2 regions of the Cryobacterium sp. TMS1-20-1 genome follow, and region 2 is predicted to be linked to the other one. Evidence: predicted binding sites of a transcription regulator. Region 2 holds the regulator's gene; the other holds the start of a gene.
What was found. Region 2 encodes HspR, which represses chaperone genes until heat shock. Its sites were predicted from a motif close to AAGTTGAGTCNNNNNGACTCAACTT; they were not measured.
Positions count from the first base shown of each region.

Region 1: E3O45_RS05420 (ATP-dependent Clp protease ATP-binding subunit) is a predicted target of HspR. The motif match lies at 1,068-1,092, and genes of this name have one in related genera.

Region 1 covers NZ_SOGF01000024.1:92,631-108,617, reverse strand. Annotated here, with positions in the region: gene hisC (histidinol-phosphate transaminase) at 1-836, opposite strand, end outside; gene E3O45_RS05420 (ATP-dependent Clp protease ATP-binding subunit) at 1,108-3,288, shown strand; gene E3O45_RS05415 (zinc-dependent alcohol dehydrogenase family protein) at 3,349-4,398, shown strand; gene E3O45_RS05410 (hypothetical protein) at 4,431-4,901, shown strand; gene E3O45_RS05405 (nitroreductase family protein) at 4,898-5,212, opposite strand; gene E3O45_RS05400 (long-chain-fatty-acid--CoA ligase) at 5,348-7,033, opposite strand; gene E3O45_RS05395 (low specificity L-threonine aldolase) at 7,030-8,112, opposite strand; gene E3O45_RS05390 (ABC transporter permease) at 8,144-9,256, opposite strand; gene E3O45_RS05385 (ABC transporter ATP-binding protein) at 9,253-10,137, opposite strand; gene E3O45_RS05380 (hypothetical protein) at 10,340-12,463, opposite strand; gene E3O45_RS05375 (SDR family NAD(P)-dependent oxidoreductase) at 12,701-13,357, opposite strand; gene E3O45_RS05370 (DUF6421 family protein) at 13,357-14,763, opposite strand; gene E3O45_RS17670 (hypothetical protein) at 14,865-15,059, shown strand; gene E3O45_RS05360 (amidohydrolase family protein) at 15,220-15,987, opposite strand, start outside.
Region 2 covers NZ_SOGF01000051.1:3,391-19,377, reverse strand. Annotated here, with positions in the region: gene E3O45_RS10690 (transaldolase family protein) at 1-393, shown strand, start outside; gene E3O45_RS10685 (FadR/GntR family transcriptional regulator) at 400-1,080, opposite strand; gene E3O45_RS10680 (Gfo/Idh/MocA family protein) at 1,150-2,130, opposite strand; gene E3O45_RS10675 (MFS transporter) at 2,351-3,661, opposite strand; gene dnaK (molecular chaperone DnaK) at 3,865-5,739, shown strand; gene E3O45_RS10665 (nucleotide exchange factor GrpE) at 5,749-6,375, shown strand; gene E3O45_RS10660 (DnaJ C-terminal domain-containing protein) at 6,368-7,369, shown strand; gene E3O45_RS10655 (heat shock protein transcriptional repressor HspR) at 7,372-7,788, shown strand; gene E3O45_RS10650 (class I SAM-dependent methyltransferase) at 7,864-9,030, shown strand; gene E3O45_RS10645 (histidine phosphatase family protein) at 9,136-9,729, opposite strand; gene E3O45_RS10640 (glycosyltransferase 87 family protein) at 9,726-11,048, opposite strand; gene E3O45_RS10635 (DEAD/DEAH box helicase) at 11,218-14,676, opposite strand; gene E3O45_RS10630 (Lrp/AsnC family transcriptional regulator) at 14,862-15,377, opposite strand; gene E3O45_RS10625 (thiamine pyrophosphate-dependent enzyme) at 15,612-15,987, shown strand, end outside.

The DNA.
Region 1 (15,987 bases), on a different contig from region 2:
CGGGTGCGTTCGGCGACGATCTGGTCGATGCGCACGGTCAGCTCGGCCTCCGCGTCGAGGGAGGCGAGGGCCGCGCGCTGGGCGAGCGCGGTTACGCCGAACGGCAGGGCCACCCGGCGCAGGTTCGCGGCAACAGCGGTCGGTGCGATCGCGTAGCCGATGCGCAGGCCGGCCAGGCCATAGGCCTTGGAGAAGGTGTGCAGCACGGCCACGTTGGGGTAACGGCGAAAGAAATCAATGCCAACAGCGGAGGAGGCGTCACGGTTGAAGTGCACGTAGGCCTCGTCGACGACGACCAGCACGTTCTCGGGGACCCGGGCCAGAAACGCGTGCAGTTCCTCGCTGGTGACGAAGGCGCCGGTCGGGTTGTTGGGGTTGCAGACCAAAATCAGTCGCGTCTGCGCGGTGATGGCATCGGCCATAGCGTTCAGATCGTGGCACTCATCGCTCGTGAGCGCGACCGGCACCGGCGTCGCACCGGCGACCTGCACCAGAATCGGGTAAGCCTCGAATGACCGCCAGGCGAAGATGACCTCGTCACCGGCCCCGGCGCTCGCGTGGATGATCTGGGATAGCACCTCGACCGACCCGGCACCGAAGGCCACGTTGTCGCTCGAGACGTCGAACCGGGCCGCAATACGGTCGGTGACTTCGGCGACGGCCATGCTCGGGTACAGATGAATCTCCCCGAGAGCGGATGCGATTGCCTCGGTCACCGAGGCGAGCGGCGCAAACGGGTTCTCGTTCGAGGAAAGCTTGAACGCTCCGGAATCGCCCGCTGCGGCGCCCTGCTTGTACGCGGGCAGTCTGCTGATGGCTTCGCGTTGCTGCACCATAACTTTTCAACCTCAACTCGGGACGGGTATGCCAGACATGCGCGTCGAGTAAAGCGTCGGCAATGACGGGTCTGGTTCAGAGCGTAGTGATGCAGCAGAAGTTTGACAATTCGACCAATCAGCACGTCACAAACTGCACTATCTGACTGGTGTTAAGCGGGCTTCATCGCACAAGTTGTTCAGTTTTGTAATTTTCGGCGACCTATTTCGGCGGTTGGCCCGGGGGGACTAAACTTGAGCCAGCAAGGCTCAACTTTAGAGGAGACAGCTCATGCAAGCCGGTCAGCGACCACCGCAGCAAGACGCCAAGACGGCCCTCGAGCTCTACGGGGTGAACCTCACCGACATCGCCCGCAGCGGCAAGCTCGACCCGGTGATCGGGCGCGACGCCGAGATTCGCCGGATCAGCCAGGTGCTCACCCGGCGCACCAAGAACAACCCGGTCTTGATCGGCGAACCCGGCGTCGGCAAGACCGCCGTGGTCGAGGGACTGGCCCAGCGCATCGTGGCCGGTGACGTGGCCGACTCGCTCAAGGACAAACAGCTGGTCTCGCTCGACCTGGCCGCCCTCGTGGCTGGCGCCAAGTATCGCGGCGAGTTCGAGGAACGGCTCAAGGCCGTGCTCAAGGAGATCAATGACGCCGACGGAGCGATCATCACCTTCGTCGACGAACTGCACACGCTCATGGGCGCGGGCGGCGGCGAGGGCTCCGTCGCGGCCAGCAACATGCTCAAGCCCATGCTTGCCCGCGGCGAACTACGCCTGATCGGCGCTACGACCCTCAACGAGTACCGCGAATTCATTGAAAAGGATGCCGCGCTCGAGCGCCGTTTTCAGCCGGTGCTCGTCGGCGAACCCTCGGTCGAAGACACCGTCGCCATTCTGCGCGGGCTCAAGGAACGCTACGAAGCCCACCACAAGGTGACAATCGCCGATTCTGCCCTCGTGGCTGCGGCATCCCTCTCGAATCGGTATATCACCGCCCGTCAGCTGCCCGACAAAGCCATCGACTTGATCGATGAGGCCGCGAGCCGGCTGCGCATGGAGATCGACTCCTCTCCGGTGGAGATCGACGAGCTGCGGCGCAGCGTCGACCGGCTCAAGCTCGAAGAACTGGCGTTGAAGAAGGAGAAAGACGACGCGTCGAAAGCACGTTTGGTAAAACTGCGCAGCGACCTCTCGGAGCGCCAGGCGAACCTGGGGGAACTGCAGGCGCGCTGGGACGCCGAGCGGGCCTCGCTCAACCGGGTCGGCGAACTGCGCGAGCGGCTGGACACCGCGCGCATCGAATCCGACCGGGCTCAGCGGGAAGGCGACCTCGAAAAGGCCTCCCGGCTGCTCTATGGGGATATTCCGGTGATGGAACGCGCGCTCGCCGACGCCGAAAAAGAAGAATCAGTCGGACCCCGGATGGTCAACGACCAGGTCACGAGCGAGGACATCGCCGCTGTCGTCGCCGCCTGGACCGGCATTCCGGTCGGCCGGCTGCTGCAGGGCGAAACCGACAAGCTGCTGAACCTTGAAAATGAGCTCGGCCACCGCCTGATCGGGCAGAAGCGGGCAGTTCGCTCGGTCGCCGACGCCGTGCGGCGTTCACGCGCCGGGATCTCCGACCCCGACCGGCCGACCGGATCCTTCCTCTTTCTCGGCCCGACCGGCGTCGGCAAGACCGAGCTCGCCAAGGCGCTCGCCGAGTTTCTATTCGACGATGAAAAAGCCATGGTGCGCATCGACATGAGCGAGTACGGCGAGAAGTTCTCGGTATCGCGCCTGGTCGGAGCGCCTCCGGGCTACGTCGGTTACGAGCAGGGTGGGCAGCTCACCGAGGCCGTGCGGCGTCGCCCGCACTCGGTGATTCTGTTCGACGAGGTGGAGAAGGCGCATCCCGAGGTATTCGACGTGCTGTTGCAGGTGCTCGACGACGGTCGGCTGACCGATGGCCAGGGTCGCACGGTGGACTTTCGCAATACGATCCTCGTGCTCACCTCGAACCTCGGTTCGCAGTTTCTGGTCGATCCGACCCTGTCGGTGGAGCAGAAGGAACAGGCCGTGCAAGGCCTCGTGCGGCAGGCCTTCAAGCCCGAGTTCGTCAACCGGCTCGACGACATCGTGGTGTTCTCCTCGCTTACCACCGATGAGCTCGGTGAGATCGTTGAACTCGACGTTGACCGGCTGCAGAAGCGTCTGGCGGAGCGCCGGCTCGAGCTGGCAGTGACACCGGATGCCCGCCGCTGGCTGGCCGAACGCGGCTATGACCCGATCTACGGTGCGCGTCCGTTGCGACGCCTCATGCAGCGTGAGATCGACGACCGCCTGGCGCGGGCGCTGCTCTCCGGGGAGATTCGCGACGGCGACACGGTGCTCGTGAGTCTGGAAGCCGACGGGGACTCGCTCACCGTCGAATCCGCCCCCACGCTGTTGGACGTTCCCCTCGAGGAGGACCTGCTCTAGCCGATTCCCGCTCTCGCGTGTAAAAGGGAGATGTCCAGAGTCGCGGGTTACGCTTAATTCATGCTCGCAACTGTGATTTATGGCGAACGGGATGTTCGCCTCGAAGAAGTTCCCGAACCCGTACTCTCGACCGGTGGTGACGCCATTGTTCGCGTGACTGCGGCCTGCGTCTGCGGGTCAGACCTGTGGCCGTACCGGGGTATCGCCCCCACCGAGGAACCGCACCGGATCGGCCATGAATTCGTCGGCATCGTCGAAGCCATCGGTCCCGACGTCTCGACCGTCAAGGTCGGTGACTTCGTCATTGCGCCCTTCTACGACTGCGACGGCACCTGCGTCAACTGTCAGAACGGTGTGAGCACCTCCTGCCTCAACGGCGGCTGGTGGGGCGCGGACGACCAGCTCGGCGGATTCGCCGACGGAGCCCAGGGCGAGCGGGTGCGTGTTCCCCACGCCGACGGTTCGCTCGTTGCCACGCCGACAGTTCCGAGCGATGACCTCGTTCCGAGCCTGCTCACCCTCGCCGACGTCATGGGCACCGGACACCACGCGGCCGTCTCGGCCGGCGTGGAACCGGGCAGCACCGTGGTCGTCGTCGGTGACGGAGCTGTTGGACTCTGCGCCATTCTCGCGAGCAAGCGCCTCGGCGCGAGCCGCATCGTGGCCATGTCCCGCCACGCCGACCGCCAGGCCGTCGCCCGCGAATTCGGTGCGACTGACATTATCGAGGCGCGCGGCGATGAGGGCGTTGCCGCCGTGCAGGCCCTGTTCGACGGCGTCGGCGCTGACTACGTGCTCGAGTGCGTCGGAACCCAGGAATCCATGGATCAGGCCATCCGATCGGCTCGCCCCGGCGGAATGGTCGGCTACGTCGGGGTACCCAACGGCGGCGCCGAACTGCCGATCCGCACCCTGTTTGGAACAAACGTGGGCGTGAACGGTGGTGTCGCATCCGTTCGCAGCTATGTCGAGGAGTTGCTGCCCGAGGTTCTCTCCGGCCAGATCAACCCGGGCCGGGTGTTCGACCTGCAGCTGCCGCTGGCCGAGGTGGCCGAGGCCTACGCCGCGATGGACGAGCGCCGCGCCATCAAGGTGCTGCTCCGCCCCTGACCCACCGTCTGGCCCGCTCTGGAGGGACAATTGTGAACCAACCGTTCCTCTGGGGAGGGCTACTGGCCTTCGCCATCGCCGCCGCGATTCTGCGGCTCGTGGTGGGGCACCCGCTGCTGCGAGAACGTTCGGTGCGCGTGGGATGGCTGTGGGCTGTGGTGGCGTTCGTCAGCGGGCTTGCCCTGGTTTTTCACTGCGCCGCGATGTTCTTCGGGCCCTGGGTCGACGCCGTGTCGTTTCTGCTGGCACCGGCCGACATGGTTCGGGCCATGGGCGCGGGCAGCCAAGTCGCCTACTGGCTACCGGCCGCCGCCTTGGTAGTGGCGTGGCGGAGAGTGTGGGGGCCGGCCCTGGGGGCACTCATTGTCACCCTTGCCGGCGTGGGGGTGACCATGTATTGGCCGTTCCCGCTCGACGTACATCTCGCGTGGCTCACGGCCCTGATCATTGTCGGTTCGTTGGTTCCGACGCTGTTACTCCGTGGGCCACGCGCTGCGAGCTAGTCGTTGACGAGCAGCAGTTCGGTGAGCGGCGTGCGGCTGCGCGGGGCAACTTCGCGTTCGCGCAGCTCGGCGGTGAGATCGTCGGCATTGCCCAGCACTCCCAGCGCGGTGACGGTGACGACGGCCTGGTCCTCGGTGAGGTTGAACGCTGCGGCGAGGGCTGCACCATCGAATCCGCCCATCTGGTGGGTGTGTAGTCCGTCGGACTGGGCCGGGATCGACAGGTGGGCAACGGCCTGACCGAGGTCGTAGCGTGCCCACGGGATCTCGCGGGTCGCATCGATCAACAGCTTCTCCACGCTGACGATCAGAACGGATGCCGTGTCGGCCTACGCCTTGTTGAAGCCCATGAGAGCATCGTTGATCTTCGCAAAGCTCGCCGAGCCGCTGCGGGCAACAATGAACCGAGCCGGCTGGATGTTGCTCGCCGACGGAGCCCGACCGGTCTACTTGCCCTGCAGCCGGCCCCGCACCTCGCGGCGCAGCACCTTGCCGAGGAGGCTGCGCGGCAGGTCGTCGACCTCGACGATGCGGCGCGGCACCTTGTATGCCGAGAGCCGGGTGCGGCAGTACTCGCGCACCGCGGCCACGTCGAGTTCGGCGCCGGCAGCCAATACGACCACGGCCACGACGTCTTCGCCGCCGTTCGCGCTCGGCAGACCGATCGCGGCAGCATCAACGATGTCGGGGTGCGAGAGCAGGGCTTCTTCGACCTCAGACGGCGACACGTTGAATCCGCCGGTGATGATGAGTTCCTTCATCCGGTCGACGACGGTGATGAAGCCGTCGGCGGAGACCCGCACGATATCGCCGGTGCGCAGCCAGCCGCCGGGCAGCAGCACCTGGGCGGTCTCGCTCGGGCGGCCCCAATAGCCCGAGAACACCTGCGGACCGCGCACAAGCAGCTCGCCCTCCTCCTCGAAGCCGCGCTCAACCGTCGGGTCCTCCGGGTCGACCACGCGAATGTCGGTGCTCGGAAACGGCACGCCGACCGTTCCGGGGCGGCGGCTCGGGCCGATCGGGTTGCCGGCCACGATCGGCGACGCCTCGGTCATGCCGTAGCCCTCGACCAACAGCCCACCGGTCGCGCTCTCCCAGCGCTCCACGATCGACACCGGCAGGTTCATGGCACCAGAAATAGCAAAACGGATGCCGGCGAGACTCACCTTCTTCTTCGCAGCGGCCGTGACCAGACGGTCGTAGATCGGCGGCACCGCCGGCAGGAAGGTGGGCGGTGCGTGCTTGGTGGCGTCGAGCACGAGCTTCTCATCGAACTTGGGAAACAGCACGAGGCGGGCACCGATGCTCATCGCAAAGGTGAGGCACAGCGTGAGGCCGTAGGCGTGGAACATGGGCAGCACGCCGTACACGGTTTCCTCGCCGGGCCGCAGGCCCGCCACCCAGGCGGAGCCCTGGGCGGCGTTGGCGCGCAGGTTGTAGTGACTCAGAATGGCGCCCTTGGGGGTGCCGGTCGTGCCGCTCGTGTACTGCAAAACGGCGGTGTCCCCGAGCAGTGGGCGCTGATGCGAGGCATGCAGCTTGCGGGTTCCGACGAGGGAGTCCCAGCTGATCGCGCCCTTTCCGGGCCCGGCGGTGAGGGAGGCGCGAGCGTCCCGGGCCTTCCTGATGGGCAGCTTGAGGGCCAGCCGTTTCGACAACGGCATGGCGCGCGTGAGGTCGATGGTGACGACATCCGTTATGCCCATATCTCTGGGAAAAGCACGGACGGCGTCGTAGACCTTGTCCCAGACGATCGCGACCTTGGCGCCGTGGTCTTCAAACTGGTGGCGCAGCTCGCGGTCGGTGTAGAGCGGATTGTGCTCAACCACGATGGCGCCGAGGCGCAGCACCGCGTAGAACGCCACGACGTGCTGAGGGCAGTTCGGCAGCACGAGGGCCACTCGGTCACCCGGGCTCACGCCGAGCTTGCGCAGGCCGTTGGCGGCTCGGGAGATCTGCTCACCGAGCTGCTCAAAGGTGGTCGTGGCGCCGAAGAAATCCAAGGCAATGTTCGACGCGAAGGTCTCGACCGAGGCCTCGATCATCTCGGTGAGGGTTTCGGTGGTCTCGTCGATGGTGCCGGGCACGCCGGGCGCGTAAGAGGCGAGCCAGGGCTGATCCTTGAAGGTCATGACAGTTCTCGGGTGATGGCGGCGATGAACTGGTCGATGTCGTCTTCGGTCGTGTCGAAGCCGCACATCCAGCGCACCTCGTTCTTGGACGCATCCCAGTCGTAGAAGCGAAAGGATTCGCGCAGCCGGTCGGCGACACCGTCGGGCAGGGTGGCGAAGATGGCGTTGGCCTGGGTGGCCTGGCTGAAGTTGAGGCCGGTGATGGTTCCCTGGGCGAGTTCGGTCTCGAGCGCGCCGCGCAGCCGAGCCGCCATGGCATTGGCGTGGCTGGCGTTGCGCAGCCACAGATCGCCGTCGAGCAGCGCGATGAGCTGCGCCGAGACGAACCGCATCTTGCTGGAGAGCTGCATGTTGGACTTGCGCAGAAATTTCAGACCAGTGGATGCCGATGGGTTCAGTACCACGATGCACTCACCGAGCATCATGCCGTTCTTGGTGCCGCCGAAGCTGAGCACGTCGACGCCGGCGTCGCGGGTGAACGCGCGCAGCGGCACGCCCAGGCTGGCGGCAGCGTTGGAGATGCGGGCGCCGTCCATGTGCAGCGTCATGCCCTTGGAGTGGGCGTGATCGGCGATGGCGCGCACCTCGTCGACGGTGTACGCGGTGCCGAGCTCGGTGGTCTGGGTGATCGACACGACGAGCGGCTGGGCGCGGTGCTCATCGCCCCAGCCCCAGGCCTCCTGGTCGATCAGCTCCGGGGTCAGCTTGCCGTCGGGGGTCACGACCGGCAGCAGCTTTAAGCCGCCGACATGTTCAGGGGCGCCGCCCTCGTCAGTGTGAATGTGCGCGGTGGCCGAGCAGATCACGGCGCCCCAGCGTGGCAGCATTGACTGCAGCCCGGTGACGTTGGCGCCGGTGCCATTGAAAACGGGGAACGCTTCAACGCCAGCGCCGAACTGTTCGACGAAGACCTCTTGTAGCCGGGCCGTGTAGACGTCTTCACCGTAGGCGACCTGGTGGGCGCCATTGGCCCGGGTCATCGCCTCCAGAATCTCCGGATGAATGCCGGAGTAATTGTCGGAGGCGAAACCGCGGGACGAAAGATCATGGAGTTGGGTCACCCCTCCATCCTCCCGCATTCGTCTGGCCGTCTGCACGAAGTGGATGCCGCTACTTGTGCAGAGCCTCGCGCAGGGAGACGCGGGCGCCCATACGCAGCAGCGCGTTCGAGTAGATGCGCGACCCGATCAGAATCACCACCATCGTCGACAGGGCGAGCACGACGAGCGAGAGCACCGGCTCCCACCATTCGGCCTGGCCCAGGAAGATGCGCACCGGCATCCCGACCGGCGCTGAGAATGGCACGTACGACATGATCGCCAGCACGAGTGGGTTGTCGTTGAAGAAAACCACCATGAAATACGGGATCATGACGAGGAACAACACCGGCGAGGTCGCTGATCCCACGTCTTCCTGCCGGGACACCATCGATGCCGTGGCCGCGTAGAGGGCGGCGAGCAGCACGAAGCCGAAGGCGAAGAACACGGCGAACCACACGATCGCCGGGCCGACGTCGGCCAGTAGCACCCGTTGCCCGGTCACCGCCAAGCCGATCGAGACCAACAAGCCGATCGAGACGATCTGCGCGAACGCCATCAGGCTGTTGCCGAGCACCTTGCCGGCGAGCAGGGCCCGCACCGAAATCGTTGACAGGAGAATCTCCACGATGCGGGTCTGCTTCTCTTCGACGACGCTCTGCGCGATCGTGGCGCCAAAGGTTGTCGCGGACATGAGAAAGATGATTCCAAAGCCGATCGCCACGAGGTACGCAAGAAAACCGTCCTGCTCGGCCGGTTCGAGAATCGCAAGTTCGGGGTTCACGCTGAGCGCGCCGAGAACCTCGCCCGGCGCCGAATCGAGCGCGATCACGGTGATGCCGAGCAAGGAAGCGGGATTCGTCGACGGCACAACGGCCGCATCGACCGTGCCATCGCGCACGAGCGCCTCGGCGTCTTCGGCACTGGATGCTTCCACGATGTCGAAGGCTTGCGTCTGCTCGACGACGCTGATCGCGGTGCCGACCACGGCGACCTTGGTCAGGCTGGTGTTCTGGCTCATCATGCTGCCGACGATGACGGAGCCCATCGAGATGAGCAGCAAAATGCCGGTCGCGATCAGAAACGATTTGCTGCGCAGCCGCGCCGCGATCTCGCGGTTGGAAACCAGCCAGACACTCTGGGCGAAGGTGGGCGCGGTGTGCACCGGGCGGGTGGCGTTGCTCATGCGATGACCTCCTTGAAGATGGTGGCGAGACTGGGTCTCTGCTGGCTGAAGGTGTGAACGGCGCCGAGCGTGATCGCGTGCTGCAGGACCGCCTGGCTGGCGGCATCCGTTTCTGCCTCGAATTCGGCGTAATCGCCGTCGAAGTCGACGACGGTGATGCCGGGCTGCGAACGGATCCAGCTGATGTCGCCCGCGGTACGAATCTCAAACCGGGGGCGACCGTGTTGGTCGCGCAAGGCCTCGCCGGAGCCGTTGGCGCGAATTTCACCCTCGGCGATGATAACGAGGTCGTTGCAGAGCCGTTCGACGATGTCAAGCTGGTGCGACGAGAACAGCACGGGCGCGCCCTGCGCCGCGTAACCCGCGAGAACGCTCATGACCACCTCGACGGCGAGCGGGTCAAGGCCGGAAAACGGCTCGTCGAGCACGAGAAACTCGGGGTCGTGCACGAGCGCGGCGGCGATCTGGGCGCGCTGCTGGTTGCCGAGCGACAGCGACTCGACGGTATCGCCGGCCCGTTCGCCGAGGCCGAGCTGCTCCAGCAGATTGGTCGTGTTGCGGCGAGCGGATGCCGGCGACAGCCCGTGCAAGCGGGCCAGGTAGACGAGTTGCTCGGCGACCTTCATTTTCGGGTAGAGGCCACGCTCCTCGGGCATGTAGCCGAACCGGCGGCGATCACTCGCGGTAACCGGAATCCCGTCGATGAGCACGGTGCCCGTGTCGGGCGACAACACACCGAGAATGATGCGCATTGTGGTGGTTTTGCCGGCGCCGTTCGCGCCGACAAAGCCGGTCATGCGGCCGTCCCGGACGGTGAAACTCACGTCACTGAGCACCTGCCGGGTTCCGTAGCTCTTGGTGACTCCCCGAATGTCGAGCATGCCCGCCCCTTCGTTGTGCGTGACTTCACGGTAGCGCGGGCGGCGGCGCAGTGCGACGGCGGGCGCTGACGCCAGCAACACCGCCAGACGCCAGCGGATGCTGTACCCGCGCCTGGCACGTCAACCGCGCGAGCCGGATTCGGCAGCGCGGGCATGCAGAAGGGGCACGGCCGGGAGGCCGTGCCCCTTCTTTGCTACCTAATTACGCTCGCGACGTCGCGCGACGATGACGTCGCGCGACGACCAGCGTGGCACCGAGCATGAGCAGCAGCGTTGCAGCCGTGAATGGCACGGCGGTGGCGAAGCCGGTCGAGGCGAGCGCGGCTGCTGAAGCTGAAGCAGAGACAGATGCAGATGCAGAGGCCAAAGCATGGAGGCTGAATGCGACGGCACGCACGTCGCCGGACGACTGACCGGTGATGACGAGCGTGTGCGCACCGGCGCCGAGGGCGCTGAGCATGGCGCTGCTCAGCGTCACCCGAACTTCACCGTTGACGACGGCGAAGGTTCCGACCAGAACCGGGGTCGAGTAGGCGTACACGTCAACGAAGGAATCGCCCGAGAACCAAGCCAAGTTGGCCGTGTAGCCCTGGCCGGGTGCGAGTGAACCGGTCGGCAGGCCAGCGGATTCCTGCGTGCCGGTTTCGACGCCGGCGATGGTGAGGAATGCGGCCAGGGCGGTCGAGTCGGCGACCGGAGCGGCAGCCGCTGTGGCTTTCGGGGCGGTGACGAGCGCATCCGTCGTGCTGGAAGCAGTCGATGATTCGAAACCGCTGAGGGTGCCGGTGACGATGAAGCCGATGGTCAGTCCGACGAACTCATCGGTCACGGTGTACGCGCTCGACGTTGCACCGTCGATGCTGCCGCCGAACTGGCCGCCGCTGTAGAACCATTCGTAGGTAAGAGCCGTACCAGTCGGCCAGCCCGTGGAGTTTGCGGTCAGCTCGTTGCCGACGACGGGGGTTCCAGAGATGGACGCAGTGCCGGCTTCGAGGGCCAGTCGCGGTGCTTCGACGACCGCATTGGTCGCAGGGCTGCTCACGGAGAATCGTGACGTGCCCAAGATGCCGGTCACCATGAGCCGGTAGGCGAAGCCCAGATCGGCGTCGGTCAGTTCGTAGGACGCGCCGGTAGCGCTGTCAATGGGAGTTTCAACCCACGGCTCCATCTGGATTTTGAACCACTGGTAGGTGTACGCGGTATCCGCGTCCCAGGTCCCCTCGTCGGCGGTGAGGGTTTCGCCGACAACGCTCTTGCCAACGATGGTTACCACCGGTGGGTCCACAGTTGTGTCGACCGGTTCGGTGGGGGCCGCAGCGACGGCCGCGATGCTGAACGCGATGGTCTGCACGGTGCCAGAGGACTGACCCGAGACAACGAGCGTGTGTGAACCGGCGGCGAGAGCCATGAGCAGGTCGCTGCTGAGAACAATCGGCACCTGACCATTGACGACGGGAAAGGTACCGACGAGAACCGGTGTGGAGTAGGCGTACACGTCGACAAACGAGTCAGCGGAACCCCAACTGAAGGTGGCCGGGTGGGACTCGTCCTGGTTGAGCGAACCGGTCGGCAGGCCAGCGGATGTTTGCGCTGCGACGGGGACGCCCCCGGTCGCCAGATAGGCGTCCAACCCTGCGGAGTCGCTAACCGGTGCGGCCGCCGCTGGCAGCTGGAGCGCGGTGATGGCCGTGTCCATGGTCGCGACCACGACGGCGGAGGAGGGATTGAAGTTGGCATTGCTGGCGGAAACCGTGGCCTCGAGCGACCTGCCCACGAGATTGGTCGGCACGGTGAAGGTGCTCTCCGTGGCGCCGCCGATGTCGCCTGTCAACTCACCATCACGCCAGCCCCACTGGTATCCGAGCGTTGTTCCTTCTGGCCAGCCGGTCGCGGCGACCGTGACGACGCCGCCGACGATGGGTGCACCGCTGATCGATGCGGTTCCTTCCGGCAGGGCCGGCAGTGCGGCCGCTACGACAGTTGGGGTCCAATCGCTGTAAAAGCGGGTCCGACTAATGGGATTGTTCCTTGTCACGTTCACCCTGATCCGCACGGTGTGCCACTCATCGGCACCCGTCACCGTGTAGCTATTCGCAGTTGCGCCGGTGATGTTGGTAAAATCCTCGGAGCCAGCCCAGCCGCGCTGCCACTGGTATGACGTGTTCAGAGCTGAGGTGTTCCCGACTGGGACCGCGTCTGTCAACGCGATCGTGAGCGTTTCACCTACAATGACTTGGCCCACGATGGTGACGTCGTCAACGACCGCCTGAGCCGGGTATGCGAAGAGAGTCGTGAAGGCGAGAATCGCGGCGATGGTCAGGGCCACGGCGGATCTCCGGCGTCGACGAGGGCTGGCCGACTCAGTTGTCACTGTGGTGCTGGTCACTCTCGGGGTCTCCCAGTCAAGTCGATGGTTGGCATTGGCATGGGAAACCAGCAGTGCAGGCAGCACAAGTCGGCATTGCCTCCTCGCGGCCAGATGGGCTCCTCAGTTAGGAGCGTATAGGCCCGTAAGAAAATCGCCTAGCCAATACCCAAAATGGGGTTCACCAACCCGGCTCGGCTAGCCCGCAGCCAGCACCACCCGACTGTTATTGACGGATGCCGCCGCCTTCTCCCACAAACCCGTCACCCGGGTAGCCAGCTCCGTTTCGAGCCCGTCGAGCGAACGGACGACGAAGATCGCAGCCGCGGCGGTGTCCCCGGCTTTCGCAAACCCCGCTCCGACCGCGCGTAACCACGTTTCGGCCGCGGACTTCGCGGCCGCATAATTTGCGCCGCCAGCGGTCGGTCGGTCTACCGACACGCTCGACACAATGGCGAGCCGCCCGGCCGACGCGGCCAGCAGATCGGCGTTGAATGCCCGGGTGGTGTTGCGCAGCGTGGTGACCACGTGCGAGTGCAGAAATTCCCAATCCTCGTCGGTCTGACCGGCCAAACCGCCGCCGCCGCGCCAGCCGCCCACGAGGTGAATCAGCCCGTCGATCGGGCCGATCGCGCCGGCTAGGGCAGTCACGGCGGCAAAGTCAGTGAGGTCGCACTCGTAGAGCGCGGCCTCGGGCGCGACCGCGAGCACGGACTGGAGGCGGGCGAGATTGGAGCCGACGGCGACGACGCGCGCGCCGGCATCCGCTAGTGACGAGGCGACGGCCAGGCCGGCCGTGCTGGTCGCCCCGGCGATGAGCACGGTTCGGCCAGCGACGGCCAGACTGGCACCCATCAGTCGACCGCGCTAGCGGTGATACCGGCCGTCGAGTCGATGACCGTGCGCATCTTCTTTTCCAGCGCTTCGAAGAACATCGACAGCGGAAATTCGTCGTCGAGAACCTGGTCGGTGTAGCCCTTCGGGGCGCCGGCGAGCACCTCGAGCGGCAGGCCGCGGGCCCAGGTCGACGCCGGATTCGGAGTGAGGGTCTTCGAGATCATCTCGTAGGCCGCGAGCCAGTGCGCCTTCTTCGGCCGGTCGATCGACGCCCAGTACAGCTCGTCGACCTGCGCTCCGAGTGCGATGACCACCTCGGGAACGGCGTCCCAATCGAAGGTGAGGCGGGTGTCGGTCCAGTGCAGAACACCGTGCTGGTGCATCCAGGCGAACAATAGCTGCCCGCCGAGGCCGTCATAGTTGCGCACCCGGTTGCCGGTGATGGCGAACCGAAAGATGCGGTCGAAGATAACCGCGTACTGCACCAGCTTCGCGTGCCGACGCGCCTCCGGGCTGGCCAGCTCGCTGCGCTCGATCGTGACCGACTCGCGAAAGGCGGTCAGGTCGCAGCGCAGTTCTTCGAGTGAATACAGGAAGAACGGCATGCGCTGCTTGATCATGAACGGGTCGAACGGCAGGTCGCCGCGCATGTGCGTGCGGTCGTGGATGAGATCCCACATCACGAAGGTCTCTTCGGTGAGGTGCTGGTCGTCGAGCAGCGCGGTAGCCTCGGACGGCAGCTCGAGCCGAGTGATCTCAGCGGCCGCGCGCACGACCCGGCGAAAACGGGCGGCTTCGCGGTCGGCGAAAATCGCCCCCCAGGTAAACGTCGGAATCTCGCGCATCGCGACCGTCTCGGGAAAGAGTACGGCCGAGTTGGTGTCGTAGCCAGGCGTGAAATCGAGAAAACGAATTGGCACGAACAGTTTGTTCGTATAGCCGGCCTCAAGTTCGCCGATGAATTCCGGCCAGATGACCTCGATCAGCACGGCCTCGACGAGCCGGTTGGCGCTGCCGTTCTGCGTGTACATCGGGAATACCACGAGGTGGCGCAGCCCGTTGATGCGGTGCTGCTGCGGCTGAAAAGCCATCAGGGAATCGTAGAAGTCGGGCACGCCGAATCCCTCAGCGGCCCAGCGGTCAAAGTCCACGATCAGGGCTTCGAGATAGCTGGAATCGTGTGTGAAGCGCGGCGCGAGGTCGGTGATCGCTGCGGTGATGCGCGAAACGGAGACGTCAGCATCCGCATGCCGTGCGGCGTCGGCAATCGAACCGTCCTGCGACTGCAGGCCCTGTAGCGAGGTCGCCGCGGCCTTGAGGTCGCGCCAGGACGGATGCTGGGCGAGATCGACGCCGTCTTCGAGAACCTCGGGCTCTCCGACCAGAGCGTTAGCTACGTGTGTTTTTTCAACAGATATCGACATGGGAACCTCCGATTCGCGTGAGTGCCGCGGTTGCGGCGGGCGTGCTCCTTCAGAATATCGGGCGCAGAGCGGCGTTTTCTTGCTAGTTCTCGCAACGAACCATGACTCCGGGCCGGGTTGGGCGCCAAGAATCGCCGGTTTCGGCTCTTTTCGCGCTGGAGGTCCGGGTTGCCCGGTTCTTTCAAACCGGTCCCGGCCAATATGGCGAAGGTGACGTCTTCATCGGCTTGAAGATGCCGGTGCTGCGCGCGGTCGTCAGGCGGTGCGCCACTCTGCCGCTGACCGGGGTCGAATAGCGCCAGGAACGGGACTGTTCGCGTTGGCTCGCTTGGAACACGAGTGGGGTGTCCCGCTCGGAACCGGAGTCGATGCCCTGCCGGCCAGAGGCCTTCGCGAACACCAGGTCGAACGCGTACGCGTTAGGGCAGGACCGCTGTGAGTCGGTCCGGCACGCTTCTATTCGCCGATCAGGCGTAGCCCGTTGTACCAGCAGACCGCGCGTAGCCAGTCGTCGTCGAGTCGCGGCTCCCGGTCGCGCAGGCGTTCGAGCACCTCCAGCTGGTGCGCATACGGGTACGGGATGTTGGGAAAATCGCTGCCGAGCACCACCCGGTCGGGCAGGTCCGCCAGCCGCGAGAGCAGGGCGGGGTCAAACGGCGCGAGCTGCTCGAAAAAGTCGGTGAACACCATCGTGGTATCAAGGTGCACCCAGGGATACCGCTCGGCCAGGTCGAGAAACTCGCCGTATTCCGGGGCGCCCAGATGTGCGACGACCGCCGTGAGTAGCGGATGCCGCGCCAACACTCCCGCAAGCGCGTCCGGCCCAGTGATCCCCGGCCGAGCAACCGGCCCGCTGCCGACATGGATCACGACCGGAATCGCGGCGTCGGCGAGCAGCCCCCAAACCGGGTCGAGGATCGGTTCGCGCAGATCAAAAGCCCCGACCTGCGCGTGAATTTTAAACACTCGAGCGCCGCGGTCGAGGGCGGACTGCACCTGGTCGAGCACGCCCTCCTCCGGGTAGAACGTGGCGCTCGGAACGCAGTCGGCATGCGCTTTCGCGAGATCGAGTGAGAAATCGGTCAGGGAGGCCGCCATCCCGGCACGATGCGCATAGGACAGCGCGGTGAAGCGCCGCACGCCGAGCCGGCGAATCGTCGCGAGCCGCGACTCCTGGTCCTCGCGGTACCGAATCGGCCACGGGTGGCCGATCAGCGGCTCGAT
Region 2 (15,987 bases):
CCCGCCACACGCGAAGGGTTCGTCGTCGCCGCCGAGCTGAGCAGAGCGGGTGCGCCGGTGCTGCTGACCGCGGTCTATTCGCCGGCCCAGGCGCTGATGGCGGCGACTCTGGGCGTGCGCTATATCGCGCCGTACCTCGGGCGGATGCAGGACAGCGGCCTGGACGGTATCGCCGAGATAGCGGTGATGACGGCCGTCGTGGCCGGGTCCGGCACCGATGTGTTGGCAGCGAGCCTGCGCACGCCGGACGCGATCGTGGCGCTCGCCGCGGTGGGCGTGCCGTATTTCACGGCCGCACCGGCGGTCATCCTGGCGGTGTTGCACCACGATGTGAGCGACCGTTCGAGCGAGGAGTTCGAGGCGGCCGTTGCGCGCGGTTTGCAGGGAGCCTAGTCCGCCTCAGGCAGCGGCCACCGCGTCGCGCAGCCACTGTTCGATTCCCGAGATGTGTACGGTGGTCAGGGCCTGCGCGAGGTCTGCGTCGTGGCGTTCCAGGGCGTCGGCGATCGCCTTGTGTTCGGCCAGTGTGCGTTCGACGGAGTGTTCCTGGGTGAGTCCGCGCCAGATCCGGGCGCGAATCGTGTGGCTCGACAGCGAGTCGATCAGACTCGCCAGATAGGTATTTCCGGCCGCCGCCGCGATGGCGCCGTGAAAGTGGATGTCTGCCGCCACCAGACCCTCGACATCGGTCGACTCGTTCACCAGTTCCAGAAGCGCCCGCAACTCGGCCAGCTCCTGGGGGCTCATCCGTACGGCGGCCAGTGCCGCTGCGGCCGGCTCCAGAATGCGGCGCACCGCGAACAGCTCCAGGATGGATGAGTCCGTGTGCAGATCGGTGATGAAGGTCATCGCTTCCAGCAGCAGACGTGGCTCGAGGCTCGTGACGTAGGTTCCGTCGCCTCGCCGCACGTCGAGCACACGGATCACCTCCAGCGCCTTGACGGCTTCCCGGAGAGAACTGCGCGAGAGCCCCAGCCGCTCGCTCAGCTCCTTCTCCGGGGGGAGCTTGTCCCGGGGTTTGATCTCACCGGACAAGATCATGTCCTTGATCTTGAGGATCGCTTCGTCGGTCACAGCCATGGAGAGATCCTACCTTTGAGACAGGTTCCCGGTGGAGGGAGAAACTCAGCGCGGAGCTGCCGGGCTTTCCTAGACGAAGCTTCGATCGAGTCCGGCCGCGGCGTAGATGGCATCGATGGCGATCATATTGTTCAGCGAGTCAGCGCCCTCCGTGGGCAGCGCCGTGTGATTCTTCAGGCCCACGATGATCGCTTCGAGCTGGTGATCGTAGGTGGTCCAGCCGCGCACGGTGCTCACGCGGGTTATCCCGTCGATGGTTTCGCTGATGCTGTGGCCCGCGGAGGGAAAGACGAGATTGTTCACGTGCAGAGTGCCGAGGGTGCCCACGATGTCGAGTGTTGATATCTCGGTCGGGCCGGCATCCATGCTCGCCGTGATGCGCGCGGTTGTCCCCGACGGGAAGCGTAGCTCCGTGTCAATGCTGCTGTCAGCGCCGAGTGGGTTCGTTGCGGCGATCGCGCTGACGACGGTGGGCTCCTCATTCATCAGTGCGCGAACCCAGTGCAGCGGATAACAGCCCAGGTCCATCAGCGCCCCACCGCCGAGTTTCGGATCGTGACGGATGCCGCTCGGCTCGAAAGCATTGCTGACCGAGAAATCCGCGCGCAGCGAGACGATGTCGCCCAATCGCTTCGAGGCGACCAGGGCATCGATTTCGAGGCTGAGCGGGTGGTAGCGGTCGTGGAAGGCCTCGATGAGCCGCCGGCCGGTGGCATCGGCCGCTTTCAGCATCCGCTCGGCCTGCATCGCGTTCATGGCGAACGGCTTTTCGCACAAAACATCCTTGCCGGCTTCGAGTGCCGCGATGGACCACTCGGCGTGTTCGGACGGGGGCAGGGAGTTGTAAACCAGGTCGATGTCGGGGTCGGCCAGCAACGCGCGGTAGTCGTCGTAGGAACGTTGAATGCCGTGAGTTGCTGCGTAGGCGGCGGCGGTTGATGCGCGGCGCGAGGCGACGGCCACAACGGCAACGTCTTCTCGCCGGCTGGCCGGCTGGATGACTGCTGCGGGGGCGATTCCTGACGCACCCAGAATGCCGATACGGAGCACGATGTCTTCTTTCCGAAAGCTGTCGTTGAGCGTTGAGCCATGCGCCGGCGGCGATGCCGGGATTGTGACGTGCGAGAAGCAAAAGCCCTGATGAATTGCTGAACCACACACTCTCGGCAATGCTAGCAAGTAGCCTCAACGCCTGACGCGCGCGCCGGCATCCGCTCACCGCGCCCGTTACCGGTCATCGCACCAGCCAGAACTGGCGCGGAACCCCGCGCTAGACGATCTGCTGCTGGGATGCCTTGACCGGCAGGAGGAGGAGCAGGCCGAGCAGCAGCACGAGCATGATGCCGAGAATTCCCCAGTAGGTGGCGCCGAAGATCGACACGAAGACGGCGAAGGCGGTGGGTGCCAGAAAGCTCACGGCGCGGCCGGTCGTGGCGTAGAGCCCGAACACCTCGCCCTCGCGCCCGGCCGGAATGAGTCGGGCGAGAAAGGTGCGACTGCCAGATTGGGCCGGCCCGACGAACAGACATAGGGCGAGGCCTGCGGTCCAGAACACGATCTGGCCGCCGTCGTGCAGCAGGAAGACCAGCATGCCGCTCACGAGCAGGCCCACCAGGGCCGTCACGATCACCGGCTTCGCGCCCAGGCGGTCGTCGAGCACCCCGACCGCCATGGTGGCGATGCCGGCCACCACGTTGGCGGCGATGGCGAAAATAATGACTTCCCCCGGTGAGAAGCCGAAAACGGATGCCGCCAGCACGCCGCCGAAGGTGAACACGCCGGCCAGGCCGTCGCGAAAAATAGCGCTCGCCAGCAGAAAGTAGACGGTCTGCCGGCTCGTGGTCCAGAGGCGTTTGACGTCGCGGGCGAGCACGACGTAGCTCTGGAAGAAGCCGACCTTGACTCGCCGTTCGGCGGCGGGGGCGCGGTACTCAGGGACGCGCAGCAATAGCGGCAGCGCGAAGAGCCCGAACCAGGCGGCGGCCACCAACATGGTGACCCGCACGGCCAAGCCGTTCTCGCTGGTCACGCCGAACAACCCCACCTCGGGAGCGATGAAACCGAAGTAGACGATGAGCAACAGCACGATGCCGCCCAGATACCCCATGCCCCAGCCGAAGCCGCTGACCTTGCCGATGGTGCGGGGAGTCGATACCTGGCCGAGCATCGCGTTGTAGTTGACGCTGGCGAACTCGAAGAACACATTTCCGGCCGCGAGCAGCAGGAGCCCGAGCAACAGATAGCTGGGGCTGGCCTCAACGAAAAACATCGCTGTGGTGAGGCCGACGACGGCGAAGGTATTGGCCCCCAGCCAGAATTTGCGCCGGCCGGAGGTGTCGGAGCGCTGCCCCGTGATCGGTGCCAGCACGGCGACTAGGAGTCCGGCTATGGCGAGGGCCCAGCCCAGTTGCGCGGAAACGACGGCTTCGTCGCCGAACGCTGAACCGGTGAGGTAGACACTGAAGACGAACGTCGTAACGACCGCGTTGAAGGCCGCCGACCCCCAGTCCCAGAATGCCCAGGCCGCCACCCGACCACGCGTTGGAGGGGCACCCGCGTCTACGGCGACAGTCTCGGTCATGTGCACAATCTACTGCCCCGGGGTAAATATCCGGATTTGCCGACCAGCGGCATCCGCTTTGAAAGTTGAGCCACTCACACTCAACTTTCAGCCGCAGAAATTGACAGGGACGAAACGGCTCTGGAATACTTGAGCCATCGAGGCTCAAGTCTTGAGATTACTTAGCAGTTCGTTTCGCACATGATTGAAGGAGAACAACCCAGATGGCTCGTGCAGTAGGTATTGACCTCGGAACCACAAACTCGGTGGTGTCCGTGCTCGAAGGTGGAGAACCCACCGTCATCGCCAACGCTGAGGGCTTGCGCACCACCCCCTCGGTGGTCGCATTCACCAAGGACGGCGAAGTTCTCGTTGGAGAAACCGCCAAGCGCCAGAACGTGACCAACGTCGACCGCACCATCTCCAGCGTCAAGCGCCACATGGGCACTGACTGGACCGTCGCGATCGACGACAAGAAGTACACCCCGCAGGAGATCAGCGCGCGTATCCTCGCCAAACTCAAGCGTGACGCCGAGCAGTACCTGGGCGAGAAGGTCAGCGACGCCGTCGTGACCGTGCCGGCGTACTTCAACGACGCCGAGCGTCAGGCCACGAAGGAGGCCGGCGAGATTGCCGGACTCAACGTCTTGCGCATTATCAACGAGCCGACCGCCGCCGCGCTGGCCTACGGTCTCGACAAGGGCAAGGAAGACGAGCTCATCCTGGTCTTCGACCTCGGAGGCGGAACCTTTGACGTGTCGCTGCTCGAGGTGGGCAAGGACGACGACTTCTCCACCATCCAGGTGCGCTCGACCGCCGGCGACAACCGCCTCGGCGGCGACGACTGGGACCAGCGCATCGTTGATCACCTGATCAAGCGCTTCAAGGAGACCACCGGCGTTGACGTGTCCAAGGACAAGATCGCCAAGCAGCGCCTCAAAGAAGCCGCTGAGCAGGCCAAGAAGGAACTCTCCTCGAGCATGTCGACGAGCATCCAGCTGCCCTACCTGTCGCTGACCGAAAACGGCCCGGCCAACCTCGACGAGACGCTCACCCGCGCCCAGTTCGAGAAGATGACTGAGGACCTGCTCGACCGCACCAAGAAGCCCTTCCAGGACGTCATTCGTGAGGCCGGCGTCAAGGTCGGTGACATCGCCCACGTCGTTCTCGTCGGTGGTTCCACCCGGATGCCCGCCGTCTACGAGCTCGTCAAGAGCGAGACCGGCGGCAAGGACCCGAACAAGGGCGTCAACCCGGACGAGGTCGTCGCCGTCGGCGCCGCACTGCAGGCCGGCGTGCTGAAGGGCGAGCGCAAGGACGTTCTGCTCATCGACGTCACCCCGCTGAGCCTCGGCATCGAAACCAAGGGCGGCATCATGACTCGCCTGATCGAGCGCAACACGGCCATCCCGACCAAGCGCAGCGAAACCTTCACCACGGCCGACGACAACCAGCCGTCCGTTGCGATCCAGGTCTTCCAGGGCGAGCGTGAGTTCACCCGCGACAACAAGAACCTCGGAACCTTCGAGCTCACCGGCATCGCGCCGGCGCCGCGCGGAATCCCGCAGGTCGAGGTCACCTTCGACATCGACGCCAACGGCATCGTGCACGTGTCCGCCAAGGACAAGGGCACCGGAACCGAGCAGTCGATGACCATCACGGGCGGTTCTTCGCTCGCGAAGGAAGACATCGAGCGCATGGTGCGCGAGGGTGAAGAGCACGCCGCAGAAGACAAGCGTCTGCGCGAAGTCGCCGAGACCCGCAACACGGCCGAGCAGCTCGCCTACTCGATCGAGAAGCTGATCAAGGACAACGTCGACAAGCTCCCCGAGGACGTGAAGAATGAGGTGCAGGCTGATGTCGACGCCCTCAAGTCCGCTCTCGCCGGCGACGACGACGACGCGGTGAAGACCGCGTTTGACAAGCTCAACGAAAGCCAGGGCAAGCTCGGCGAAGCCATCTACAAGTCCAGCCAGGCGGATGCCGCAGCCGGCGCTGATGAGACCAGCACCGACGAGGCTCCTGCCGAAGAGAACAAGGACGAAGACGTTGTCGACGCCGAGGTTGTTGACGACGACGAAGACGAGAAGAAGAAGTAGGCCGCAACCATGGCTGACAAGAAACATCCAGACAACGACGCGTCCGCTGCGGGGGTGCCCGATGACGGCACCGCCGCCGCGGGCGCGGCCGCTGCTGATGCAGCATCCGCTTCTGAACCTGACAGTGCTGTAGCCGACGGTACGGCCGACGGGATCGAAGAAGACGAACTGACCGTTCAGGACATTCTGGACGCGGCGGAACGCGAAGTTGCTGAGCCGACGAGCGAACACCTCGCCGACCTCAAGCGCGTGACGGCCGAGTACGCCAACTATCGTCGGCGCACCGAAGCCAACCGGGCCATCGAGAAAGAGCGCGTGACCGGGGATATCGTCAAGGTGCTTATTCCGGTACTGGACGACATCTACCGTGCTGAGAAGCACGGCGATCTCGTGCCTGACTCGGCCTTCGCCACGATCGCAGCCAAACTGCGTTCGAGCGTTGAACGGCTCGGGCTGACCTCGTTCGGCACGGTCGGCGAACCCTTCGACCCGACCATGCACGAGGCGATCTTCCAGCAGCCGAGTGCAGCGGTCGACGTGGAAACCGTCGGCGACGTCGCGGAGACGGGGTACTACCTCGGCTCCACGCTGCTGCGCGCGGCCAAGGTCGTCGTTCAGGTACCGAGCGATGGCTAGCCAGGATTGGTTTGACAAGGACTTCTACAAGGTTCTCGGGGTATCGAAAGATGTCACGCCGGCCGAGTTGAAGAAGGCGTACCGCAAGCTCGCGCGTAAGTACCACCCGGATTCCAACCCGGGGAACCCCGCCGCCGAGGCGAAGTTCAAGGAACTGAGCGAGGCGCACTCGGTGTTGGGCGATGCCGCGCAGCGCAAGGAATACGATGCCGTGCGGGCCATGGGCAGTGGGGCGCGGTTCGCCGCGCCCGGCGGCCGGGCCCAGAGCGGTGGCTTTGAGGACGCCTTCGGAGGCATGTTCGGCGGCGGAAGCCGTCAGCAAAGTTATACCTTCGAGCAGGGTGGCTTCGACGATATCCTCGGGGGTATGTTCGGCAGAGGTGGCGGCGGTGGCGGCGGCTTCGGCAACCCCACCGGCGGCTACCGCGGATCGGGCGCACCTACCCGAGGCCGCGATGTGATCGCGTCGACGACCATCGACTTCATCACGGCTACCCAGGGCGACCAGATCAGTCTGCAGACCCAGGACGGCCGGCCGATCAAGGTCAAGGTGCCAGCCGGCGTCGCCGACGGGCAGAAGATTCGCCTGCGCGGCAAGGGCCAGCCCAGCCCCGACGGCGGAGAAACCGGCGATATCGTGCTGACGATCACCGTGCGCAAGCACCCGGTGTTCGAACGGGACGGTCTCAACCTGCGGGTGACCGTCCCGGTCACCTTCGTCGAGGCGAGTCTCGGTGCGACGATCGAGGTGCCCACTCTCGGTGGTGCCCCGGTCAAACTGCGCGTGGCCCCCGGCACTCCCGGAGGACGCGTGCTGCGGGTCAAGGGTCGCGGCGTCACCACGGCGAAGGGCGCCGGCGACCTGCTCGCCATCGTGCAGGTCGCTGTACCGTCACACCTGTCGAAGGATGCGGAAGAAAAGCTCGCAGCCTTTGCCGAGGCACTGCCCAAGGAAAATCCGCGTGATGAACTGATCGCGCGAGCGAAGGGCTAGTCATGGACGAGACCACCCGGGTTTTCGTGATTTCCACGGCAGCAGAGCTTGCGGGAATGCACCCGCAAACCCTGCGCCAATACGATCGCCTGGGCCTGGTCAGCCCGGAGCGCACCCCCGGAAAGAGCCGTCGCTACTCCATGCTCGACGTGGCAAAGCTCCGTGAAATTGCGTTCTTGGGCTCAGAAGGTGTGAGTCTGGAAGGCATCCGTCGTATCCTCGAACTCGAGGATCACGTGCGCGGGCTCGAAAAACGTCTGCGCGAGTTGGAATCGACGCTCGCCGACGAATTGCTGAACCGTCCGGGCCGCCGCGTTTTCGCGGCTGGCTCGGCCGGCGACGTCATTTCGATGAAGGCGGGCACCCGCACCAGACGCAGCAACCAGATTGTCATCTGGCGGCCGCGAGACCACATGTAGTTCTACAACACCTAGCTCCACGTTTCGCTTTCACAGCACGAACTGGTTGCACCGGCACCACTTTCAGGGGGAACCATGTCCGAATCGGGCACGCACGACCAGTCCGCGCTGCGGAACACCAACGACTTCGACTTCGATCGGGTGCGACGTCGCCCCGACATCGAGGCCGAGAACCTGTTCGCCGTCGACGCCAGCGACCGGCTCATCCTCGATGAGGCCGCCGGTGCGATCGCCGCCTACCGCAGCGGTGGAGTCGTCGTGCTCGAGGACCGCTATGGCGCCCTCACCCTCGGCGCCGCCGCACTGCACGATGCCCGCGGCATTCGCGTCTATCAGGACGCCCTCTCGGGCGAGTACGCGCTTGACAGCAACGCCTCCGGCGTCAATCTGACGGATGCCTACCGCTCCCTTCCGCTCGGCGAGGAGCTACTGGCCGACGCCCACGTCGTGCTGCTGCAGCTGCCCAAAAGCCTCGACGCCCTCGATGAGATCGCCGGCGCCATCGCCAAGTACGCCGCCCCCGACGTGATCGTCTTCGCCGGCGGCCGCATCAAGCACATGACCGTGAGCATGAACGAGGTGCTGCGCCGTCACTTCGGCGCCCTCAACGTGCGCCCGGCTCGCCAGAAGTCCCGTGTGCTCATCGCCTCCTCGCCGCTCACCACGTCGACGACCGACTGGCCGCACAGCGAGAAGCACGAGGACTTCGACCTCGTGGTGCGCGGCCACGGCGGAGTGTTCGCCGGAACGAGCATCGACATCGGCACCCGGGCGCTGCTCGAGGTGCTCGACCGGATGAAGCCCGATGCCGAGCGCGCCATCGACCTCGGCTGCGGCACCGGCGTGCTCGCCGCGGCGCTCGCGGCGCAGCGACCCCTGCTGCGGGTGCTCGCGACGGACCAGTCGGCCGTTGCCGTGGCATCCGCTCGTGCCACCGTCGACGCCAACGCGCTCGCCGAACGGGTCACCGTCGTGCGGGCCGATGGCCTGTCCGGCCAGGCTGATGACTCCGCCGACCTGATTCTGCTCAACCCGCCCTTTCACATCGGCGCATCCGTGCACGCGGGCCTGGCCGAGAAGCTGTTCATCGACGCGGCCCGAGTGCTTGCGCCCGGTGGCGAACTGTGGACGGTCTGGAACACGCACCTCGGCTACCGTCCGATGCTGACCCGCATCGTCGGTTCGACCCGCCAAGTCGGCCGCAACACCAAGTTCACGGTGACGGTGTCGACCGGTCGCTAGCTTTTTCGGGGTGGCTTACGGCGGTCCTGCGGCGATCTCGGCAAGCTCGATCAGCGGATGGTGACGACCGGCAGACACTGGTCTGCGGTGATACTTCGGGCGCGATCAGGCGCGTACGAGCGGCTCGCCGTTCAGAACGTCGAGCTGCCAGGCGGTCGATCCATCAGCGTGTGTGTGGTGGTGCTGCACGACGTTGAGCGAGGCGTTCGTAATGCTGCCGATGGGCTGGTCGAGCGCGTTTTCGAGGCTCAAACGAATGAGCGTGCCGTGCGCGACCACAATGATGCGCGCTCCAGGGTGCTCGCGGGCGAGGTCGCGCAGGGCATCGATGCCGCGCGCGGCGACGGCTTGTTCGGTCTCGGCACCGTGGAACCCGCCGGGAAAACGCAGGGCTTCGAGTTCGGCGCCAGCGCTCAAACCCTCGGCCGGCCCGTAGTTGCGCTCGATCAGTGCCGGGAGGCGGCGGGCCGTGTCGAGGCCGAGCCGCTCGCCGATCAGGTCGGCGGTTTCCGCAGCACGGGAGAGCGGGGACGAGACGATGAAATCCCAGTCGTAGCGTTTCAGGGGAGCGACGGCATCCGCTGCCTGACCGCGCCCCACGTCATTCAGCGGGATATCGGTGGCGCCCTGGATGCGCGCGGCGGCGTTCCAATCGGTCTGGCCGTGGCGGATGAGGGCGAAGGTCGTCGTCGTGGTCACCCGTCTATTCTGCCTTGGCCGACTGGGAGTGCGCGCCGCGCGCCAGCGGCGGCCTCGTTCCGCGGTGCGGTGTGGGCCGACCGTGCGAGCGCGACGATGGACCAGCCGCCGAGTGCGACGAGCAGCCCGTTGCGCGCCGTGAGCAGCAGCAACGAAAATAGGTTGCCGTCGATCAGGGGCAGGTAGAAGATTGGAAAGATCAACGTCGTCAATGCTGAAATGGCCAGCATCAGCACGGCGGGCACCCGCCAGGCCGCCCAGCTGCGGCCAACGCCGACCGCGACGATCGGCACCAGCCAGAGCATGTATTGCGGCGACCCGACCTTGTTGAAGATGATGAATGCGCTGACCAGGGCCAGGGAACCGAGCAGCAGCAGCTCGGCGGCATCCGCTTGTCGACGTTGAGCAATGACCATCAGCACGAAGATCGCCGCGATGGCACCGAACATGACCGGGGTCATCAGGGAGGCGACGAGACCGGCCCCGGGGCCGCTCACCTCGCGGGTCGCGATGGCAAAGTTTTCGTAGATGACCGTGTCGTGCTGGCCGAGCGAGGCCAGCCACACCCACGGAGTCGTGACCGGAGCCTCGAGCTGCAGCGCACGGTCGGTCTGTTCGGTGACGAATCCGGTGAGAAACTGCGCAGCATCGAGCAGCCAAACGGATGCCGCCACCCCCGCCGACAACGCCGCTCCGGTCAGGACCATCGTCAGTTTTCGCGACGATACCGTGACGACCGCGAGGAAAACGGCGGCCGGCCAGACCTTGATCCAGGTGGCGAGGGCCAGCAGGAGCGCGGCGATGACCGGTCTACGCGCGAGCAGCACGAGGCCGACGATGACGATCGGTGCGGTGACTCCTTCCAGGCGTAACAGCCCGACCGGGCTCAGCAGGAACGAGCACAGCAACCAGTACCAGGCCGGCTTGTAGCCGCTGCGGCGGCGTCCCCAATCGGTCAGGGCTCCGACGGCGACGGCGTTGAGCGCTGCCGTCATCAGAAACCAGAGCAATTGGTAGAGCAGCGGCCCGGCGATGCCGGCGAACGCGATCGGCAGCATGGCCCCGATCGGATACACCCAGGCCACGTCGAGGCCCTGCCAGAAACCGTTGCCCAGGCCGAGTTCGGCCCATTGTCGGTAAAGCGGGAGATCACCGAGCACCCGGCCGGTGAGGATGGTCGGGAGGAGCGCGACGAGAAAGACCGCGTGCAGGCCCAGGAACCCCAGGGCCAGAGTGCGCGGTCGTTGCAGGGTGAGACGGCGGCTTGGGGTGAGCGCCGTGGCGAGGCGGGCGTCGATCCAATCGAAGGTTCTAGACATGTCACCGTTTCTGCAGCGCGGGGTGGGGAGTCGCGGGCAGTCTAGGGGTGGCGAGTGAACTTCTGGTGACGGATGGCCATCCCCCGGGCCCAGGTTGTGGAAGCGGGCCCATGATCTATCATGGGCCCGCTTTCCGGGCCCGGGCCCCGACCGCAGGGGGTGGAGGGGGTCAGGCGAGGAGCTCTCGGATGTCGGCGGCGGTCAGGGCGGTGCCGGCCGGGGCACCATCGGTCATAACGCTTTCGAACAGGCGGGCCTTGGTGGCTTTGAGGGCCATGACCTTCTCCTCGATGGTGTCCTTCGACACCAATCGGTAGACCATGACGTTCTTGGTCTGGCCGATGCGGTGTACGCGGTCGACCGCCTGTGCCTCGGTCGCCGGGTTCCACCACGGGTCCAGCAGAATAACGTAGTCGGCCTCGGTGAGGTTGAGGCCGAATCCGCCGGCCTTGAGGCTGATCAGGAAGACGGAGCTCGAGCCCTCCTTGAAGTCGCTGATGGCCTTGGCTCGGTTGCGGGTCTTGCCGTCGAGGTAGGAGTAGCTGATGCCGGCCGCGTCGAGCCGGTCCCGCGCCTTGCCGAGGTACTGGGTGAACTGGCTGAAGATGAGGGTGCGGTGGCCCTCGGCGACGGTGTCTTCGAGCAGCTCAAGCAGGGCGTCGAGCTTGGTCGAGGGAACGCTGTCGTACTTCTTGTCGTACAGGCTCGCATCGAGGCTGAGCTGGCGCAGCATGGTGAGCGAGCGAAAGATCTCGAACCGGTTCGCGTTCATGTCCTCGATCAGGCCGAGCACCTTCTGGCGTTCCCGGGCCAGGTGCATGTCGTAGACCTTGCGGTGCCGCGGGTGCAGGTCGAGTTCCAGCACCTGCTCCTGCTTCTCGGGCAGGTCGCTCGCCACCTGGGCTTTGGTGCGGCGCAGCATGAAGGGACGGATGCGGCGGCGCAGCTGCGTGAGCCGCTCACCGTCGGCATCCGTTTCAATGGGCTTGCGGTAGTAGTCGGCGAAGCGGCTCGGGCTCGGGAACAGGCCGGGCGCGGTGATGGAGAGCAGCGACCACAACTCCATCAGGTTGTTTTCCATCGGCGTGCCGGTGATGGCGAGCTTGAACGGGGTGCGCAGCCGGCGGGCGCAGACGTGCGCCTTGCTTTGGTGGTTCTTCACGAACTGGGCCTCGTCGAGCAGTAGTCCGGCCCAGTCCTGGGCGTTGTATTCCTCGAAGTCGAGGCGAAAAAGCGTGTACGAGGTGATCACGACATCCGCTTCACCCATCACATCCTGCAGGCTGGAGCCGCGCTTTCCGGCGGTCTGGGTGATGGCTGCTGTCGCCAGGTCGGGAGCGAACCGGGCGCACTCGGTGGCCCAGTTGGAGACGACACTCGTGGGCGCGACGACGAGGAACGGCTTGCGCACGGTGCCCGGCTGCGCGCGTTCGCTGTCCCGGGCGTGGGCGATCAGGGCGATCGCCTGCAGGGTCTTGCCAAGCCCCATGTCGTCGGCGAGTACGCCGCCGAGCTGGTGGTCGTAGAGAAAGCTGAGCCAGTCGAACCCGGTCTGCTGGTAGGCGCGCAGGGTGGCGTGCACGGCCGGCGGGAGCGGGCGTTCGGCGATGGGAGCGGCTTCCGCCAGACCCTGAAGGGCGGCGAGGCCCTCGACGGCGCTGCGCCAGGTAGCGGCCTGTTCGGCGACCACGCCGAGCAGCTGCAGTTCGTCCCAGAGGTCGGCCTGAAAGCGGCTGAGGCCGAGCGCGCCGGCGTTGCTCTCCTGAAGACCACGGGCCTCTTCGATCAGGCGGCGCAGCTGCTGCAGCTCCGGCCGGTCGAGGCTGAAATAGGTTCCGCTGTCGAGGATCATCAGGTCCTGATCGGTGGCCAGTGCCCGAAACAGGTCGTCGAAGGGAATGTCTTCGCCCTCGATCGACACGGTGACGGCGAGGTCGAACCAGTCGCGGGTATCGGTGCTCTCGGTGGTGGCCAGGCTGATCACGGGCGCTTCGTCGGCCTCGCGATAGCTTGGCGCGTCAGCGGAGACCTGCACGATGACGCCATCTTCCGCGAGCCGGGGTACGGCTTCACCGAGGAAGGTGATCATGACGGCGCCCTGCAGCTCGGCGTGCTCGAGCAAACGGGCCGCACCGATCGGGGTTGCCGGCTGCCAGAGCTGCTCGAACGAGCTGATGGCGCGTTCGACGTCTCGCAGCGTGTCGCCCTCGCGGGTCGCGTCGCGAAAGCGGGTGTCGTTGGGTGTCGGGCGCAGCGGGTGGCGGTAGAGCACGGGGGCGGGCTCTATTTCGACGGCGTCGGTCGGGACGGCTGCGGCCTGGTCGGTGGGCGCGACGTACTGCCACTCCCAGGCCAGGGTGATGCGGGCATCCGTTTGGTGCGTGATCGTGAGGGCGAGTTGGGGGCGGGCGGTCTTGGGCAGCTCAAACGATGCGTCATGGCTGGTCAAGACCAGTTTCTGCTGAAGAAAGGGGTAGAAGTCGGTGAGGAAGGCCACCTCGTCGTCGGCCGGAATATCGAAGCCGCCGGTCACGGCCAGGGCGCGGATCTCGGAGTTCACCGTGGCAGTCAGCGGGGCGAGGATGAGCTGATTGCCGGTCGCGAGCGGGTCGGCCGGGGCGGTCCAGGTGTAGGCGCCGTGCGCCGGATCGCCGAGAAAACCGAATTCGGAGCCGCGGTGCAGCTTCTCGTTCAACACGAGCAAGGGGGTCAGCTGCAGGCCGTCATCGTCCCGCCGAATGTCGACCTCGAGCGAGGCGGGCGTGGGGGAGAGGAGGACGGGATTCTGGGCATCCGTTGCGCAGACGAGTGGCAGACCGCTCAGCTGAGCCTCGTGCAGTAGATCCCAGAGGGCCTTGTTCTCGAAGTTGTCGAGGTAGAGCCAGTGGTCGGTGTAGCTGTAATAACGCTGCCCGGTGGCCGAGAGGGCGTAGAGGGCGTTCAGGATTTTGCGGTGGCCGCGGTTGTAGGTGCCGGGCGTCCAGGACAGGTTGTCCCAGGTGAGGGAGCCGCGGATCCACTTGCCCTTCTTGCCCATCACCATGGGGCGTGCGCCGAGGCGGCGAGGCCCGGTGCGGCGGTTCGGGCTGTAGGCGGGATCAAGCAGGTCGAATTGCAGCGCGAGGGCCGTGCTCGTGACCGTCTCGGCGCCGCTCGGCTTCGCGAGCGGGGCCAGGGCGGCGCGCCAGGCCGGGACCGGCGGGCGAATGGGGACGACGGGGGCCGGGGTGGGCGGCTGATAGGCGGCCGGCACGAAGGTCGACTCGAAGACGGGGGTGCGGCGGTCGCCGATGGCACGCACGTTGGACGCCGCGCGCTCGGCATTCAGCTCCGCCGGCGTGCTGCGGCTCGCCAGCAGCAGGGCGGCGACGTGCTTGCAGTTGCTGGCCATCGGGCAGGTGCACGTTCCGCTGGCTCGAACGGCCTGGCCGGCCGCATTGAGGGTGAACGAGACCAGCACGGTGTACGGCTGGGGACTGGTGCCGCTGACGCGTCCGGTGAGGTGTGTTCCCGACGGAGCCCAGGACTGTTCGGTGACGTGTCCGTTGCGGGCGTACCGTTCACCGCGCGAGAACGACTGGCTGCCGACGATGCGGGCGATCTCGTGAGTGCTGAGGGAATGGGCCATAGGTGAGGGAGCTCCGTAAGAAAAAGGGACCAACCCTTATTGTCTCACGCGAGCCTGAGCGGCTCAGCTCAGCGTGGTGTCTCACGGGGCTGCCTGGTGGCTAATTCAGGAAACTTCCTGAGCCGGGGGGAGTTGCGCCGCATTGGTTCGGGAGCCGCGGGGTCGCTCGCTGAAATTATCCTGAATTAGCCACGATCGACGGGCTGCACCGGCGTGCCAGGAGTGGAGATAGTGCCGGCGGCAGTGGCCTGCAGCAGGGCCAGGGCCTGCGCCTCGATGTGGGTCTGCAGCACGATCACGCTCGAGGAGCGCACGACCGTTTGAGTGGCGACGATGAGGTCGAGCACGCGCTGCACGTCGGCGTTCGACCGGGCGACGACCCGGGCGAGCATGTCGCTGTCGCCGGAGACCGTGTGCAACTCCAGAATCTCGGGAATCTTCGCGAGAGCCGCAACGACAACCGCGTGGCCAGAGTCCTGCCGCACGGTGAGCGAACAGTAGGCGGTGACCGGGTAGCCGAACTCGCTCGGGTTCAGGGTCGGCGCCCAGGATTTGATCACCCCGCGGCTCATTAGCCGGTCGAGCCTGGCCTGCACGGTTGCCCTGGCCACCTTGAGCCGCCGTGAGGCCTCGAGCACCGAGAGCTTCGGCCGCTCGCAGAACAGTGTGACGAGTCGGGCATCCAGCGAGTCGACATCCATGAGCGTGACCTTTCGGTGGTCCGGTCGGGCATCGTTGCCGAGCGGGGGTGTACCAACTGTATGGTGTTTCGTCGAAAATGCACACAATTATTCACAGAGTGTGCACTTCAAATGGTCACTGTGGCAGACGCTCGGCAAAGTCACTAACTTTGCTGTAGCCCGCCCAGTCAACGATCAGAAGGAGCCAGCATGGCGACTCACGCCCTCGACACCCTTCCCGTGCGTTCAGGGCAGATGCAGATGCAGAGTGCGGATGTCGGCGACCTCACCCCGGATCAGCTGCGCGACCTGTATCGGATGCTGGCGAACGTGCGTCAGCTCGACCGCGATGCCGTGGCGTGGCAGCGCCAGGGTCTCATTCCCGGTTACGCGCCGATGCTCGGCCAGGAGGCAGCCCAGGTCGGTGCCGGCTTCGGCGTCGATAAGACCCGGGACTTCATCTTTCCGACCTACCGTGAGATGGGCGTGGCGTACACGGTCGGCGTGAACATGGTCGAGTACATATCGACCCACAAAGCGATCTGGCACGGCGGGCTCTACGACCCCGGGGCCACCCACTTCGCGCCCTTTCAAGCGGTTGTCGGCGGATCCGTTCTGCACGCGGTGGGCT